3 regions of the Cupriavidus sp. SW-Y-13 genome follow, and region 3 is predicted to be linked to each of the others. Evidence: predicted binding sites of a transcription regulator. Region 3 holds the regulator's gene; each other region holds the start of a gene.

Region 1 (5,547 bases), on a different contig from region 3:
GGTTCACTGGCATCGATTTGCCCAACCACCAGGAGTCCGGCCTCCTTGACTTCCCTGAGCGTCTGACGCACCGGGTCGCCATGCAGGCTGCGCCATTCCGCAGATGCCGACTCGCGCCATACCGTCGACTCGAATCGTTGCTGCAGCGTTTCGTGCTGGCGCTCACGCCGGGCCCGATCCTCCTGCAGAACGGTGGCGGCGTGCCCCACGTGATAGAACCACTGTGGATCGGCGGCAAACGTGGCACAAACGCCTATCAGGCGGCAACGCTGGGCGATGGCGATTTGCACGGCCAACTTCGCGCGGAGCATCGCGCGCGAGCTGGCGTCTATATGCACGAAGATGCTGGGATAGGCGAGCATGGCTTGATCTTCTGGCCTCTGCGGCGCGGCCGCCTAGTGGGAAATGAGCAGTGGCACTGGCGTGTTGTTCAGCAACGTGCGGGTCGTGCCGCCGATCATCAGCTCACCAAGCCTTGAATGTCCGTAGCCGCCAGCCACCAGCAGGTCGGCCGATTCCCGCAGCACCTTCTGCAGCAGGCAACCGGCGACCGATGACGATTCTTCCACCGCCAGCGTCGCACGGACACCGTGCGTGCCCAGCCAGCGCAGCAGTTCTCCGTCGCCGTGCTGCCAGAGCCCCTTGCTACCCATCACCACCACGAGGATCACGCGATTGGCGCGTTTTAGCAGCGGTAGCGCATCGCTGAGCGCGCGAGCTGCCTCGCGCCTGCCGTTCCACGCCACCACGGCGGTATTGATCGTCGACAGCCGCGCCTGGGCCGGTACCACTAGCAAAGGCCTCCCCGCGTTCACCAGCGCATACTCGGCGGCCGACGCCATCAAAACGGGCAGGTCGCTGGGCGCGCCCGGCAGGCCGGGCAGGATGATGTCGCTGGCCATGCCATGCGCGGCAAGCGTCCAGCCGGCATCCTGCTCCACCAGAAGGTGCATGTAATCAGTCGGCGTACCGTGGCGCGCGCAGGCATCGGAGAGCGCCTGCGTACCGGCCTGCTCCACACCGCGCAACATGTCGGCACGCATGGCCTGATAGCGCATTGCCTCCGAGCCCGCGCTGCGATACGGATCCAGCATCGGTCCGGTGGCGCTGAGTCCGATCACGCGCCCATTGGCGTTAGACGCCAGGGCAAATGCCGCATCCAGCCGCGCCTGAGTCGCCCCATCGTCAGCCAGATCCACCAGTACTGTCTTGTAAGCCATCGCCATGCCCTCGTACGCTGTTGCACCGACTACAGTCAAAGGTAATCAGTGCAGGATTGCGACACTTGCGCCAGATCAAGTCATAGCGCGTAGCGGATGCGACGATCGATCTAACCCGCCGTTGCGCGGGTAAGCACGACAAGGAACGCTACATGGATGCCAGCATGCAGGCCATGATCTTCGACGGGCACACGCTCGACGCGCAGCGCGTGCCTGTGCCCACGCCAGGTGCCGGCCAGGTGCGCATCCGCGTGCTGGCCTGCGGGGTATGCCGCACGGACCTGCATGTGATCGACGGAGATCTTTCTCATCCAAAGCCGGCGCTGATCCCAGGCCACGAGATCGTGGGTCGCGTCGAAAAGCTGGGCGAAGGCGCGGCCGGGGTGGCCCTCGGCGACCGGGTGGGCGTGCCGTGGCTGGGCCATACCTGCGGCGTCTGTCGCTTCTGCGCCAGCGGGCGCGAGAACCTGTGCGACGCGCCGCTGTTCCACGGCTACACCTGCGACGGCGGCTACGCGGAATACGTGCTGGCAGACGCGCGTTATTGCTTCCCGATTCCAGACACCTACGATGACACGCAGGCCGCGCCATTGCTGTGCGCCGGCCTGATCGGCTACCGCACGCTGCGCATGGCTGGAGACGCGCAGCGCCTTGGCATCTACGGCTTTGGCGCGGCCGCGCACATTGTCACGCAGATCGCCGTGGCGCAGGGCCGCACGGTCTATGCCATGACAAGACCCGGCGATACTTCGGCGCAGGCGCTGGCCACTCAAGTCGGCGCGGTGTGGGCAGGCAGCAGCCTGGACCCGCCACCAGCCTTGCTGGACGCCGCCCTGATCTTTGCACCGGACGGCTCGCTGGTACCCGCTGCACTGGGAGCCACGGACAAGGGAGGCGTGGTCGTATGCGGCGGCATCCACATGAGCGATATTCCGTCGTTTCCGTATCGGCACCTTTGGGAAGAGCGGCGCATCGTATCCGTTGCCAACCTCACGCGCGAAGATGGTGTGGGGCTCATGAACGTGGCCGCAAGCCTTCCAATTCAGGTGCACACCACGGTTTATCCGCTGCGCGATGCGGACAAGGCGCTGGGAGATATGCGCGCAGGACGGCTTGTTGGCGCCGCAGTCCTGCGCATCTGACTGGCCGATGGCGCGGGCTTCGTACCAACGCAACGCTACTGCGGCAGCACCCGGATGTCGTCTACGACCTTCGTCGCGCCGGGAGCGCTCCACGCGGCGTTGAACGCCGCCTGACGTTCGGCCAGCGACGTGACATGCCCCGACAGGGTAACCACGCCATCCTTGACGACGACCTTCACATGTCGCGCATCTTGCGCTGCCTGACGGTGCAAGGCGTCCTCGATGCGCCGCTGCACGTCGGGCGCGCTGGTTCGGGGCCGCAGCACAATCTGATTCACGATGCCTCGCACACCATTGAGCAGGCGCACCGCATCGGCGGCGGCACGACGTTGATAGTCCCAGTCGACCTCGCCCGAAAGCGTCACCATGCCACGCTCCACTACCACGCCGAGTTGGCCAGCAGCCACGACTGAATTCCAGGACAAAGCGTTTTCGACGGCCCACGCGATATCGGCGTCGGTTCGCACCCCATCACCCGGCAGCACCACCTCCAATTCCACGGCAAGTGCGCGTACACCCGCCACGCGTCGCGCAGCCCGCTCGACACAGCGTTTGGCATGGAATGAACGCGGATTCCCGGTGAGCGTGACGATGCCATCCCTTACCTGCACTCCCACCTCTCGCTCATCGACTTCCGGGTCCCACGCCAGTTCGTCCAGGACGTCCTGCTTTAGTTGAATATCGCTTTTCATCATTCCCTCCTTTGCCTATCCGCGTCCTGCCTCTCAGTGACTCTAGGCGTAACTCGACGGGCGGCTTTGCGTTGGCGCAAGGCCCTGCCGGGCGACCGCACATTCTGCGGGCAAGTGCGTGTCAGGTTTTCCTGACACGCACCCAGCACAATCTGACCCGCCTCTCAGCCACGGCTGATTTCGGCCGAACCGGCCGTGATCAATACTTCAGGCAAATCGGGAGACACCGAGTACGGACGCCGGCGTGCAGCCAGCGAATCGAACAGCAAAAGGGGATGACATGCAGCACCAAGCAGTAGAATTTCGCACGGCCGTGCCTCCGCCCTACCCTGAACCCTACGCGCCAGCGCAGTTCATGGCCCAGACACCCAGATGTGTCCATTGCAGCCTGCGGCCGCTCTGCCTGGCGGCGGAACTCGACACCGATGACATACCCCGACTCGAGTCGATCATCGGACGGTGGCGCACGGTGCATCGTGGAGACTACCTATTCCGCGTGGGCGACAAATTCCAGTGCCTCTATACGCTGCGCTCAGGATCGTTCAAGGTCGTAGCAGGCCACGAGGAAGGTGTCGAGCACGTCACGGGCTATCTGTTGCCGGGCGACATGCTCGGGCTAAGTGCCATCTCCAGTGACCAATACGATTGCGATGCCATTGCACTGGAAGACAGCACCGTGTGCGTGATCCCGTTCTTACCGCTGGAACAGCTTTGCCGCGACATGCGCGGCGTACAGCATCAATTGCACAAACTGCTGAGCCAAGAGATCGTGCGCGAATCCCGCCAGACCACGCTGCTGTCGGGCATGCCATCGGAGCGTCGGGTCGCGGCCTTCTTGCTCAACGTTTCGCGGCGCCTGCGCGCCAGGGGCTACTCGGCACATGCTTTCACACTCCGGATGACGCGCGAGGAAATTGGCAGCTACCTGGGCATCAAGCTGGAAACGGTCAGCCGTACGTTCTCGCGCTTCCAGCGCGAGGGGCTGATCCGCGTGGACGGCAAGAAAATCGAGATCTTCGATCTGGATGCGCTGGCGCAGGTCTGAGCGTCACGCAGCGCGCACGACCCACGCCGGCACGCCGCCGGCCCGGCGTGATCGAACTCGCCCACTAACGTGCCACAGCCGCACAGCGCCGTGGCTCTTGGTCTCGTGCTGGCCAAGCTCGAAGAATTATGCGCGCTACGCGCTAGTGCCGTGGCACCCACTCCAGATGTGGCATTCCAAGTAAATGCCGCGATTTTCGTTTCGCAACTTTATCGGGTGGCATTTACTTGTTTCTCCCCTACTCCAGCAAATACTTCTGCCGGTACTCGGGCATCGTCACTCGCCACTTCAGCTCGTGTTCGATGCGCTGGCGTAACGCGTCGCTGGCCGCTGGCTCGCCATGCACGACGAACGTCTGACGCGGCGGACACTCGAACCCCTTCAGCCAGGTCATCAACTCGTCGCTATCGGCATGGGCCGACAGATTCTCGATTTGAGCCACTTCGGCGCGGATGTCGATGTCCTTGCCATGCAGCCGGATTTGCTTGGCGCCACTGCACAGGCGAGCGCCGCGCGTGCCGGGAGCCTGGAATCCGGACAGCAGGATGGTGTTTCGCGGGTCCGGGCCGAACGCTTCCAGGTGGTGCACCACGCGCCCCCCAGTAGCCATACCGCTGCCTGCCAGGATGATCTTCGGACTGTGGTCCGAATTCAGGCGTATGGATTCCTCAGTGCTGGTCACGGCATTGGCCATGTTGCAAGCGCCCGCGCAGCTTGCCTCGTCAATGCGTAGTTCCGAGACATGGCGGGCAAAGATCGTCGTCGCCGCGATAGCCATGGGGCTGTTCAGATAAACGGGCACGTCCGGCAGCCGGCGCAACTGCCTGAGCCGGTACAGGCAGTACAGCAACGACTGCGCACGGCCTACTGCAAACGTCGGGATCACGAGCGTGCCGCCCCTGTCGATCGTGCGGCTGACGATGTCGCCCAGTGCGTCGATGGGATCCACGTCGGGATGACACCGGTCGCCGTATGTGGATTCCACGAACAGCCAGTCGGCACGTTTCAGGAAGGCGGGTGCGCGCATCACCGAGTCATTCAATCGCCCAAGATCGCCGGAGAACACCAGGCGCTGCCCGTCGACGTGCAAGGTAACACTGGACGCGCCGATGATGTGGCCGGCGTGACTGAACTCGGCATAGATGTCCGAGCCCACCGGTACGCGTGTGTCGAATCGCACTGCCTCCAGGCGATGCACCGCGCGCTCGGCATCGGCGCGCGTGTACAGCGGCATTGCCGGATCGTGACGCGAGAACCCTCTTCGGTTTGCATACGCCGCGTCCTCCTCGGCCAGCGCCGCGCAGTCGGGAAGCAATACGCCGCACAATTGCGCTGTACCCAGCGTGCAGTACACGCGCCCGCGGAATCCGTTGCGGATCAGCAGAGGCAGGTAGCCACTGTGATCGATGTGCGCGTGGGTCAGCACCACCGCGTGCAAGCTGGCGGGA
Region 2 (5,547 bases), on a different contig from region 3:
CATCGCTGGGCCGCCTGGACAGCGCAGCACGCGACCGCGAGGCCGCGCCGCATCGGCTCGCCCTCGCCCGCGCTACGCGTGGCCGCGAATTCTTCGAAGTGTTGTATCGCCCGCAGCCGCAATTTCGGCGACCGGTGGGCAACACCATCGTCTGCCGCTGCGAAGAGGCGACCGCCGAGCAAGTGCTAGAAGCCGCTCGCATGGGTTGCCAGGGGCCGAACCAGCTCAAGGCATTCCTGCGCTGCGGCATGGGCCCCTGCCAGGGCCGGTTCTGCGGACTGACGGTGACCGAACTGATCGCCGATGAGCAACAGCGCCATCCGCGCGACGTTGGCTACTACCGCCTGCGTTTCCCGACCAAGCCGGTGACGCTTGGCGAGATCGCAACGTTGCCGCAAACGCAGGCATCGCGCGAAGCCGTAGTACGTTTCAAAAAATAAAGGACGGAGACTGAAGCGAGACCCGGACGGTGACAGCCAGGCACCAGACCTGACGCAGCGCCCGGGCATCTCACCCACCATCCAGCACAGCGACACCCCCGAGAGGACTCTCCCACTTATCTGCAATCTGCATCGAGGATCAACCATGTCGTTTAACAAGATCGTTCCCGCTGTTGCACTGGCGTTGTTTGCCACGCAGGCCCTGTCGCAGGAACTGCCCCCTGCCCCCATCCGCATGCTGGTCGGCTTTGCGCCGGGCGGCGGCAACGATGCCATCGCACGCACCGTCGCCACGCAGTTCCAGATCAACACCAAGACGACGATGGTGGTGGAGAACAAGCCCGGCGGCGGCAGCACTATCGCCACGGCCGAAATGGCGCGCGCCAAGCCCGATGGTTCGGTGCTGCTGCTGGGCTCGGTAGGCGGACAAGCCATCGCGCCATCCGTCTACAGCAAGCTGCCCTACGACCCGGTCAAGGGGGTGCAGCCCGTGTCGCTCGTGGCGAAATCCGCCAACGCGCTGGTCGTCAACGCCGCGCTGCCGGTCAAGAACGTGCAGGAGTTGCTGGCCTATGCCAAGGCCCATCCCGGCGAACTGAACGTGGCCTCGCCCGGCAACGGCACGATCTCGCACCTGTCCGCCGAACTGTTCAAGAGCATGGCTGGAGTCTTCATCACCCACATCCCGTATCGCGGCGACGCCCCGGCGATGCAGGACGTGATGGCCGGCCAGGCCCAGATGACCTTTGCGAGCCTGCCCTCCGCCAAGGCCGGTGTGGATAGCGGCAAGGTGCGCATCCTGGCAGTGACCAGCGCCAAGCGCGTGGCGACGATGCCGAACGTGCCCACCGTGGCGGAATCCGGCGTGCCGGGCTATGAAGTGGTGTCGTGGTACGGCGTGTTCACCACGGGCGGCACGCCCATGCCGACGGTCAACCGTCTGGCGCAGGAGATTGCCGCCGTACTCGCGCAACCCAACATCCGCGAGACCATCACCAAGCAGGGCATGGAACCCAGCGCGCTGGGGCCGAACGAGTTCTCCCAGATGGTGAACAAGGATTCGCAGAAATGGGAAAAGGTGGTGAAGACCGTCGGCATCAAGCTCGACTGACCTGCCTGTGAGATGGAATCTGTGAAGTCGAATTCGTGAAGCCGAATTTGTGAAGCGGTACTGCACGGGCGCCTTGGTGGCGCCCGTTTTTTATCGATTCAATGCACCGTATCGCCGCGAATCAGCAGTACTGGCTTGGCCGACTTGGCCACCACGCCTTCGGACACGCTGCCCATGATCATGCGTCGCACACCGCGTCGACCGTGTGTGCCCATCACCACCAGTTCGGCAGGCCATTGCTCGGCATGGCTGACGATGGTGCCCGAGATGTCGCCCGGCGACACCGGCTTCTCGGCCAGTTCCGTCAAGGCACGCACCCCGGCGTTTTCGAAGCGGCGCGCGGCGCGGGCCAGGGCCTGTTGACCTACCTCAAGCATGCCGCGCAGCACCTCTTGCGGGTTGACGTAGGCCGGTTCGAAGAAAAACTCGCTGTCATCCACCACGAACAGGATCTTGACCTCCGCGCCCAGTTCCTTGGCCAGGCCCACAGCCTGGAAGATGGCCTGCTCGGACGATGGACCACCGTCTATGGCGATCAGAATGCGCTTGTACATGGAGCAATCCTCACTGTGATGTTGTCGTGTTGAAGACAGCATAGGCGCGCACAGCGCGCAGCGATTGACATGAATCAAGTCATCGCGCAATCGCAGAATCTTTATTTTCAGCAAGTGCAACATAACGGACGCAACCGCGTCATCGGCTAGGATATGCGACGGAGACACTCTTTCGACGCCATGCCAATGACTGTTGCCACGCACGCCACGCAATCCATTCCCGCTAACGCTACCCGCAAGACTCCCCGCTCAAGGGCGTCTTCCGTCGTGTCCCTGCGCCAGCTCGGCGCGGCATTGGTGCTCTGCGGCGCCGCGAGTGCCTGGGCCCAGCAGACGCCGCCGGCCCCGCTGTGGCTCGTCGATGGACATCCATCGCAGGCCGCACAGGCTGCCATCAAGACGCTGGCCGGCGCCAGTGCCGACGGCCTCGAACCGGCTGACTACGGCGCCGAGGCGCTGCAGCGCACGCTGACGCAGGCAATCAACGGCCCCGCGCCGTCGCCCGAGGCCATGCAGCGCTTCGATGCATCGCTGACCACGGCGATGATCCGCTACCTGTCCGATCTGCACGTGGGCCGGGTCGATCCGCGCAAGGTCCATGCAAATTTTGCAAAGACCGCGCCCGCGCCGTTCGACGCCGAAGCCTATCTGCGGCAGGCGATCGCCGCGAACCGGCTTGTCGAAGGTTTGCGAGAGGCGGCGCCATCGTTCCCACTCTACGGCACGTTGCGCGATGCGCTGGCGCGCTACCGCACATTGGCCAAGCTGCCTGACTGGGAAACCGCGCTACCGCCTCTGCCCGGCAGCAAGCTCAAGGCGGGCGATACCTACAAGGGGCTGCCGCAGTTGTCGCAACGGCTGGAAGCGCTCGGAGACTTGCCGAAGGACACGCCCGTGCCTGCACGCTACGAAGGCGCGATCGTCGATGCGGTCAAGGCTTTCCAGACGCGCCATGCGCTCGAAGCCGATGGTGTGATCGGCGCGGGCACGCTGGCACAACTCAACGTTTCTCCCGCGGCACGCGTGCAACAGATCGAACTGACGATGGAACGCGCGCGATGGACCCCGCTTGCCGAGGGTCCGCGCATGATCGTGGTCAATGTTCCTGAATTCATGCTGCGCGCTTATGAATATCAACCTGAGAGCGGCGGCAAGCTCGACATCAAGCTTGAGATGAAGGTGATCGTCGGCAAGGCGCTGGACACCCGCACGCCGCTGTTTGCCGAGGACATGCGCTACATCGAGTTCAGCCCGTACTGGAACGTGCCGTCGTCAATCGCCAAGAAGGAAATCATTCCGAAGCTGCAACGCGATCCGAGCTATCTGACTCGGCAAGGTTTCGAGTTCGTGTCTGGCAGCACGGCCAGCACCACCGTGAGTCCGGCGAGTCTGGACGCCGTGCTCAATGGGCAGTCGCGCATCCGCCAGCGACCGGGGCCGCTCAATGCGCTGGGCGACATCAAGTTCGTTTTTCCGAACAACCAGGCCATCTATCTGCACCACACGCCGTCGCCGCAACTGTTCAAGCGAGACCGACGCGATTTCAGCCATGGCTGCATCCGCGTGGAGGCACCCGTCGAACTGGCGAAGTTCGCGATGCAGGGCATGCCCGAATGGACGGAGCCGCGCATCCGTGAGGCAATGACGGCTGGCAAATCGAAGACCGTGGCACTCCAGCATCCCATTCCCGTGGTGCTGGCGTATGGCACGGCCATCGCTCGCGCCGACGGACGGGTACACTTCGTCCCTGACATCTACGGTCAGGACAAACTGCTGGACCAGGCGCTGCGGCAACGCGCTGGGGCCAGACCTGCCGCACGGCCCTCCTGAATGCCGCACCCGTTGTAAAAGTTTCCATGTCCGAATCCAGCTTCAACCCGCGTCGCCGTTTTTTGCATTGCGCCAGCGCCATCGCGCTCGGCGCAGGGCTCTCCACCCTGGCGCCACGCAACGCGCTGGCAGCAATCGGGCCCGACGCCCGGTCGCTGTCGTTTGATCACACGCACACTGGCGAGCATCTCGCGCTCGTCTTCGCCCGCGGCGATGACGTCCTGCCGCAAGCGCAGCAGTCGCTGAATCATTTCCTGCGCGATCACTACTCCGGCACCGTCGGCCAGATCGATCCCACGCTGTTCGGCGTACTATTCGCCCTGCGCCAGGAACTGAAAACCGACACCCCGTTCCAGGTCATCTCGGGTTACCGCTGCCCCGCCACGAACGACCGCCTGCGTCGTACACGCGCGGGTGGCGTCGCAAAACGAAGCCTGCACATGGATGGCATGGCCATCGACATCCGTTTGCCCGGTGTAGCGCTCGCAGACCTGCGCGACGCCGCCGAATCGCTTCAGGCGGGCGGCGTGGGCTTCTACAAGTCGGATAATTTTGTGCACATCGATACGGGACGGGTACGGCGCTGGGGGTGAAATGGGCAATGGCTGGATGACAGTTCGATGAAACAAATGTCGAGCTAAACATCCAACCAAGTGCATCAAAGTACATATTTCCGCAACATTGTTTGATCAAACTGCGTCCTTTTCGACGGCCATTGCCGTCTTTTAAGGACCCAGCATGTCTTTCTCCACCCCCGGAATGCCCTCGGCCATCGCGGTCGCCTGTTTTGCCCTGCTGCTCGGCGCCTGTGGCGGCGATGACAACAACACTACGCAGAGCAGTGGCACGACGACCACGCCGCTGGCCGTGCCTGCCGCGCCGGCAGATCCGGCTTTCGTGGATAGCGCGCCCGTCAAAGCTTCGGTGACCCCGTTTGTGGACGACATCGCGTCGAACCAGCGCGGTGTAGCGAAGTACGCCACGCTGGAGACGAATTCCGGTGTGCGGCTGATGGAAGGATTCCTGAACGTGTGGGAGCCGCTGACGCGTATCGTCGATGCCGCGCAGACGGCGCCGGCTGACGGCGCGTTCCCGGCGGTGGTGGCTTCGTCATGGACGGGCTTGCCAGGCGATGGCACCCCGGGCGGCACGGTGGTCAACGCTGCCATCCACAACGCGAACGTCCAGTACGTGATCGACGCCACCACGGCACGCACGGCTGCGCAGGCCGAGGCTGCCTACTACGACGACCGCCGCGGCAAGAACTACAGCGTGACCGATGGCATGGGTCCGCTCACTGCTGCATGGCGCGCCGCCGCCCAGCAGACCACCACGATCACGAGCATCCCGGCTGACGCCACAACCATCAAGTACGACGATGGCGGCAACAACGTCGGTGTGGCCGGCTCTGCCAATGCCACGTTCGGCGATGTGATCACGATGGTCAACAAGGTTGGCGACAATGCCTCGACCGAGCCGAACAAGCGCTTCTACAAGTACGCACGTCCGTACCGCTGGAGCAGCAGCGTGGTGGTGGCGCCGACCCTGGTGCCGGCTATCAGCCCGACTCCCAACAACGACGGCGGCTTTGTCAGCGGCCATACCGCCGAAG
Region 3 (5,547 bases):
CGTTGGCAAGCCTGCCGTCGATGCGCCGATTCCGACCAGCCTGCCGGCTTCCGCCCACTGATCGCGAGGATAGAACGATGTCTCAGAATCAAGGTTTCTTTCGTCACGAGACGCTCGAGAAGAACGTCGGATGGCTGATTGTCGCGACGATCATCGTCGTGAGTATTGCGGGCCTGGTGCAGATCGTACCGCTGTTCTTCCAGCACTCGACCACCAAGCCCGATCCCGGCATCACGCCGTATTCGCCGCTGCGGCTGATGGGCCGCGATATCTATATCCGCGAGGGTTGTGCGGGTTGCCATTCGCAACAGGTTCGCACGCTGCAGGCCGAAACGGAACGCTACGGCCATTTCTCGACGGCAGGAGAGTCGGTGTATGACCACCCGTTCCTGTGGGGTTCCAAGCGCACGGGTCCTGATCTGGCGCGCGTAGGCGGCCGCTACTCCGACGACTGGCAGCGCATCCATCTGCGCAGTCCGCGTGATGTCGTGCCGGAATCGGTGATGCCGTCCTATCCGTGGCTCGAGAAGACGCCGTTGCCGACCGATTCGGTGCAGCCGCGTATGCGGGCCCTCCAACGGCTTGGCGTGCCGTACACCGATGCGGAAATCGAGCGGGCACCGGAGGATCTGGTGGGCAAGACCGAGGAGGACGCGATGGTGGCGTACCTGCAGGGTCTGGGCCTGAACCGCCGCAATGTGCGCGTGGAAGCGGCGCCGAAGGAGTGAAGCCATGGTGATCATCACTGCCATTGCCACTGTCATTTCGATGGTGACATTTCTGGCCATCTGCTGGTGGGCATGGTCGGCGGGGCGCAAGGGCGCCAACGAGGAATCGGCGATGCTGCCCTTTGCCTTGCCTGACGAAGATAACAATCCAAGGCGGAATTCGTAACCATGAGCGATTTCATCTCCGATATCTGGGGCCACTACATTGCGGCCATCGCGCTGATCGGCATTGCCTGGTGCGTCTGGCTGCTGTTCTCCCAGCGCAAGATGCCAAAGGGCGTCAGCACCTCCGACGACACGGGCCACGTGTGGGATGACGACCTGCGCGAGCTGAACAATCCGCTGCCGCGCTGGTGGATGTGGATGTTCCTGTTGGCCTGCGTGTTCGGACTGGGCTATCTGATCCTCTTTCCGGGACTGGGCGCCTATCCTGGCGTGCTGAAGACCTCGTCCCAAGTGGAGCTGGCCGCGCACCGCGAGGCCGCCGAGCGCATGCAGCATCAGATCTACGCCAAGTACCTGAAGATGGATGTCAAGCAGGTGGCGGCCGACCCCGAGGCGCGCGAGATCGGCCAGCGACTGTTCCTCAACTATTGCGCGCAGTGCCATGGATCCGATGCGCGTGGCAGCCGCGGCTTTCCCAACCTGACCGACAACGACTGGTTGTATGGCGGTGAGCCCGACACCATCCAGCAATCGATCACCAAGGGGCGCAATGGCGTGATGCCTCCGCTGACTGGCGTCATCGACGCAAAGCTGGCTGGCGATACCGCGCAGTATGTGCGCTCGCTGTCCGGGCTGGCCTACGACCCGATCCGGGCATCGCGCGGCGAAAGCACGTTCAAGTCGACCTGCGCGGCGTGCCACGGTGGCACAGGCAAAGGCAACCAGGCATTGGGCGCGCCGAACCTGTCCGATAACGTCTGGCTGTACAGCAGTTCGGAAGGCGCGATCGTCGAAGCCATCCTGAAGGGCCACAACGGCCACATGCCAGCGCACGAAGAAATCCTGACGCCGGAGCGTATCCGGATGCTGACTGCCTACGTGTGGGGACTCTCCAGTACCTCCAGCGCTGCGGCCGGAGCAGCCGGGCAATGACAAACCGCCCCGGCCAGCGACGGCGCTGACCGGGGCATTAGGGCTAGTCCCATGAATGCGCCCCTGAAATCCCCTCCTGAAGGATCCGAGGTCTCAGAGACTCGGGGATGGCGCCCCGCGCCACCGCCCAAGACCGCTAACGATGCAACGGAAGAAGCGTTGTACGAAGTGCGCCGCAAGATCTACCCGCGCTCGGTGAAAGGCGCGTTTTCGAGCTGGCGCGTATGGCTCGTCATCCTGACGCAACTGGTCTACTACGGTGCGCCCTGGCTGCGATGGAACGACCGGCAGGCTGTTCTGTTCGACCTCGGAGCACGCAAGTTCTACATTTTCGGTCTTGTGCTCTGGCCGCAGGACGTGATCTATCTCGCCGTGCTCCTGGTCATTTCGGCACTGGCACTTTTTCTGTTCACCGCCATCGCCGGCCGGCTCTTCTGTGGCTACGCTTGTCCTCAGACGGTCTACACCGAAATATTCATGTGGATCGAGCGGCGTGTGGAAGGTGATCGCATCGCGCGCATCCGGCTCGATGGCGATCCATGGAGTTTGCGCAAGTTCAGGATCAAGACGACGAAGCATACGCTCTGGATCCTGATCGCCCTCTGGACCGGCTTCACATTCATCGGCTATTTCGCGCCGATCCGGGAGCTTGGCAGCGAGATACTGCAGTGGTCACTGGGGCCGTGGCAGGCATTCTGGATGCTGTTCTATGCGTTCGCTACCTGGGGCGCCGCCGGCTTCATGCGTGAGCAGGTCTGCAAGTACATGTGTCCGTATGCGCGTTTCCAGAGCGTGATGGTGGACCGCGACACCTTTGTGGTGACCTATGACGTGGGGCGTGGTGAGCCGCGCGGCGGCCGCTCGCGGAAGCTGGATCACCGTGCCGCCGGCCTGGGCGACTGCGTGGACTGCAGCATCTGCGTGCAGGTGTGCCCGACGGGGATCGATATCCGGGACGGCCTCCAGTACGAATGCATTGGATGCGGAGCTTGTATCGACGCCTGCAATCAGGTCATGGACAAGCTGGAGTACCCGCGCGGGCTGATCCGGTACACCTCCGAGAATGCCATGCGATCGGCGTTGTCCATTGCCGAGGCCCGCAAGCGGCTGGTGCGGCCTCGCACCATGATCTACATGGTGATCTGGCTGGCACTGATGGGTGGCTTTGCCGCGTCGCTGGCGATGCGCACGCCGCTGAAGGTCGACATCATTCGAGACCGTGGAGCGCTTGGTCGCGAGGTGGATGGACGCTGGGTCGAGAACGTGTACCGGTTGCAGTTGATCAATGCCACCGAGTCACCAGTGACAATCGATGTGAAGGTAGATGGCTACGATATGAAAGGGCTCACCGTCGAGTATGACCAGACGGCCAGCACTCTAGATCCCACGTCGAACCGGCTGTTGCCAATTCGCATCCGTGTGCCGATCGAAGACGCCAGGCAAGGTACCCACAAGATCGACGTGACGGTCACGGCGGAAACCGAGTCGCAACGCCGGTCGCAGATCCGTCAGAGCACAAGCTTTATCGTTCCCCGCAACTTGTAAGAGGAGATGCAATGGCTCAGCGCCCCCAACAGCCTCCCCATGCCGTTCGACCCTGGTACAAGGAGCCGTGGCCGTGGATCTTGATGGCCGGCCCGATGCTGGCGATGGTGGGTTGTGGTATCACGATCTGGCTGGCCAGCACACATGCGGACGTCCCTGTGCGCGATGCCACCCGCCATGGACTGGTCGTCGAGAAAGCCGATGTCGGAAGCGCCACGGAACAAGGGAGTCATCCATGAGGTTGCGCTGGCTGATGTGGGTACTGTGGCCAGCGTTTCTGATGGGTGGCGCGGCTACGGCGGTAGTGTTTTCCGTTGTCGACCCGGGAGACATCAGTTTCTTCGGCCAACCGGTGGAGGCTTCGAGGCAGGCGATCTACACCGTGGGCTTTCTGCTGGCGTGGCTGTTCTGCGCACTGTCCAGCGGTCTCACGCTTTACACGATGCCGGGCAGGCTCAGCGATACCGATGAACTCGAATAGCAATTTCGCAAAAAAAGCCGCAACAGCGTGATGCTGTGCGGCTCTGGTCTTGCAGCAGGATGGCGCCTAGCAGGAGCGACTATAGACCTGCTTGATGCCAGCCATGTCGATGATCTTCACATGCCGTTGACGAATTTGGATCAGGCCAGCTTCCGCGAACCGGGAGAACAGGCGGCTGACGGTTTCGAGCTTGAGGCCGAGATAGCTGCCGATTTCCTCGCGGCTCATGCGCAGCACGAACTCCGTGGAGGAATAACCGCGTGCGGAGAGGCGCTCGGACATATTGACGAGGAAGGCGGCGAGTCTCTCTTCGGCACGCATCGAGCCAAGCGTGATCAGCATGACCTGGTCCTGCGAGATCTCCTTGCTCATAAGTCGCAGGAACTGACCTTGCAGCGAAGGCAGATGATTCGACAGCGATTGCAGATCGTCGAACCGCACGACGCAGACTTCAGCGTCCTCGAGGGCGGTCGCATCCGATGCATGTTGCATCTCGCCGAGTCCATCGAGGCCGATGACTTCTCCCGGAAGATGGAAGCCGGTAATTTGAGTACGCCCATCCTCCATGGTGACGTGGGTTTTCAGCGTGCCGAAACGAATGGCGTAGACCGCGGAGAGCGGTTCACCCATTCGATACAGCGTTTCGCCCTTGTGGACACGCACGCGCTCCTGCACGAGAGTGTCCATTTTTACGAGGTCCTGCTGCGACATGCCCACGGGCAGGCAGAGTTGGCCCATGGCACACGTGGAGCAGCGTGGCGACATCTCGGTAACGGGGATGGAAGTCAGCAATTGAAGTGCTCGTTTGAATGCGCTTGCAGCGAGGGCGCGATGCATGCATTTTACAGCGTCGAGTGACGCGGAAGCGAGGAACAGTTGCCATTTGGCGTGCTTTTAAGCGTTTTTCTGATTGCCCTGTTTGGCGGTGTGCATTGCGCGGCGATGTGTGGAGGAATTGCTATTGCAGTCGAACAAAATCCGCAGCAAGTGCAACAGACGGTCTCGTTCTTGCACCGTTCTAGACGGCACTGGTGGATGTCGATTTGCGTCATGCATGCGGGCCGGGTGACGACGTACATGTTGCTCGGCGCATTGGCCGGTGCAGTGGGTGCGGCGGCGTGGGCGCACGACTATCTGCCATTGCAGCGATGGCTGTTCGGCGTGGGGAGCCTGTTGCTGATCATGGCCGGATTGTGGTTGCTTTTCGGCTGGCAGATGCGCATGGGTGCCGTGGAACGTTTTGTCGCGCGGATCGCTTCGCACGTCGCCAAGCTCTTGCGGCACGTTCGATCGACTCAGGGGTTGCATGGCGGTCCTGCCGCAGTGCCGTCAGCGATGCACCGATTCGGCATGGGTCTTGTATGGGGTATGGTGCCCTGCGGAATGATCTATAGTGCGCTCGGCTTGGCGCTGCTGGCGGGCAATGCTTCGTCGGGCGCACTCGTCATGGGAGCCTTCGGACTAGGTACTTTGCCGAATCTGCTGGTGATCTCGGGGTTATCCGGTTACCTGCGGCAGTGGTCGCGCAAGCGGTGGGTTCGCACCGTTTCAGCTTTGCTCGTGGCGGGTTTCGGGTTGCTGGGGGTGGCCCGGGCCGTATGGCTTCCGGAGACGCTTGCGCACGCCGGATTCTGCGTGGTGTTCTGAATCGGCCACAGCCCCGGGTTGCGGTATCCGGCGGTAATGCCATACAAT

Evidence for each region. Region 3 encodes FNR, which switches genes on or off when oxygen is low (the NO sensors DNR and NnrR bind a similar motif). Its sites were predicted from a motif close to TTGATNNNNATCAA; they were not measured.
Region 1: the regulator FNR is predicted to act here: its motif matches at 1,286-1,299, upstream of GA566_RS27435 (universal stress protein).
Region 2: the regulator FNR is predicted to act here: its motif matches at 2,170-2,183, upstream of GA566_RS20140 (universal stress protein).

The regions. Positions count from the first base shown of each region.
Region 1 is NZ_WHLX01000002.1:2,660,142-2,665,688, reverse strand. It holds gene GA566_RS27440 (universal stress protein) at 1-362, opposite strand, end outside; gene GA566_RS27435 (universal stress protein) at 396-1,220, opposite strand; gene GA566_RS27430 (zinc-dependent alcohol dehydrogenase family protein) at 1,373-2,362, shown strand; gene GA566_RS27425 (BON domain-containing protein) at 2,398-3,054, opposite strand; gene GA566_RS27420 (helix-turn-helix domain-containing protein) at 3,335-4,099, shown strand; gene GA566_RS27415 (MBL fold metallo-hydrolase RNA specificity domain-containing protein) at 4,338-5,547, opposite strand, start outside.
Region 2 is NZ_WHLX01000002.1:987,505-993,051, forward strand. It holds gene GA566_RS20130 (NAD(P)/FAD-dependent oxidoreductase) at 1-440, shown strand, start outside; gene GA566_RS20135 (tripartite tricarboxylate transporter substrate binding protein) at 586-1,551, shown strand; gene GA566_RS20140 (universal stress protein) at 1,650-2,105, opposite strand; gene GA566_RS20145 (murein L,D-transpeptidase) at 2,286-3,935, shown strand; gene GA566_RS20150 (DUF882 domain-containing protein) at 3,962-4,528, shown strand; gene GA566_RS20155 (phosphatase PAP2 family protein) at 4,674-5,547, shown strand, end outside.
Region 3 is NZ_WHLX01000001.1:2,030,903-2,036,449, reverse strand. It holds gene ccoN (cytochrome-c oxidase, cbb3-type subunit I) at 1-61, shown strand, start outside; gene ccoO (cytochrome-c oxidase, cbb3-type subunit II) at 78-728, shown strand; gene GA566_RS09075 (CcoQ/FixQ family Cbb3-type cytochrome c oxidase assembly chaperone) at 733-894, shown strand; gene ccoP (cytochrome-c oxidase, cbb3-type subunit III) at 897-1,826, shown strand; gene ccoG (cytochrome c oxidase accessory protein CcoG) at 1,878-3,371, shown strand; gene GA566_RS09060 (FixH family protein) at 3,383-3,610, shown strand; gene GA566_RS09055 (hypothetical protein) at 3,607-3,852, shown strand; gene fnr (fumarate/nitrate reduction transcriptional regulator Fnr) at 3,919-4,644, opposite strand; gene GA566_RS09045 (sulfite exporter TauE/SafE family protein) at 4,729-5,499, shown strand.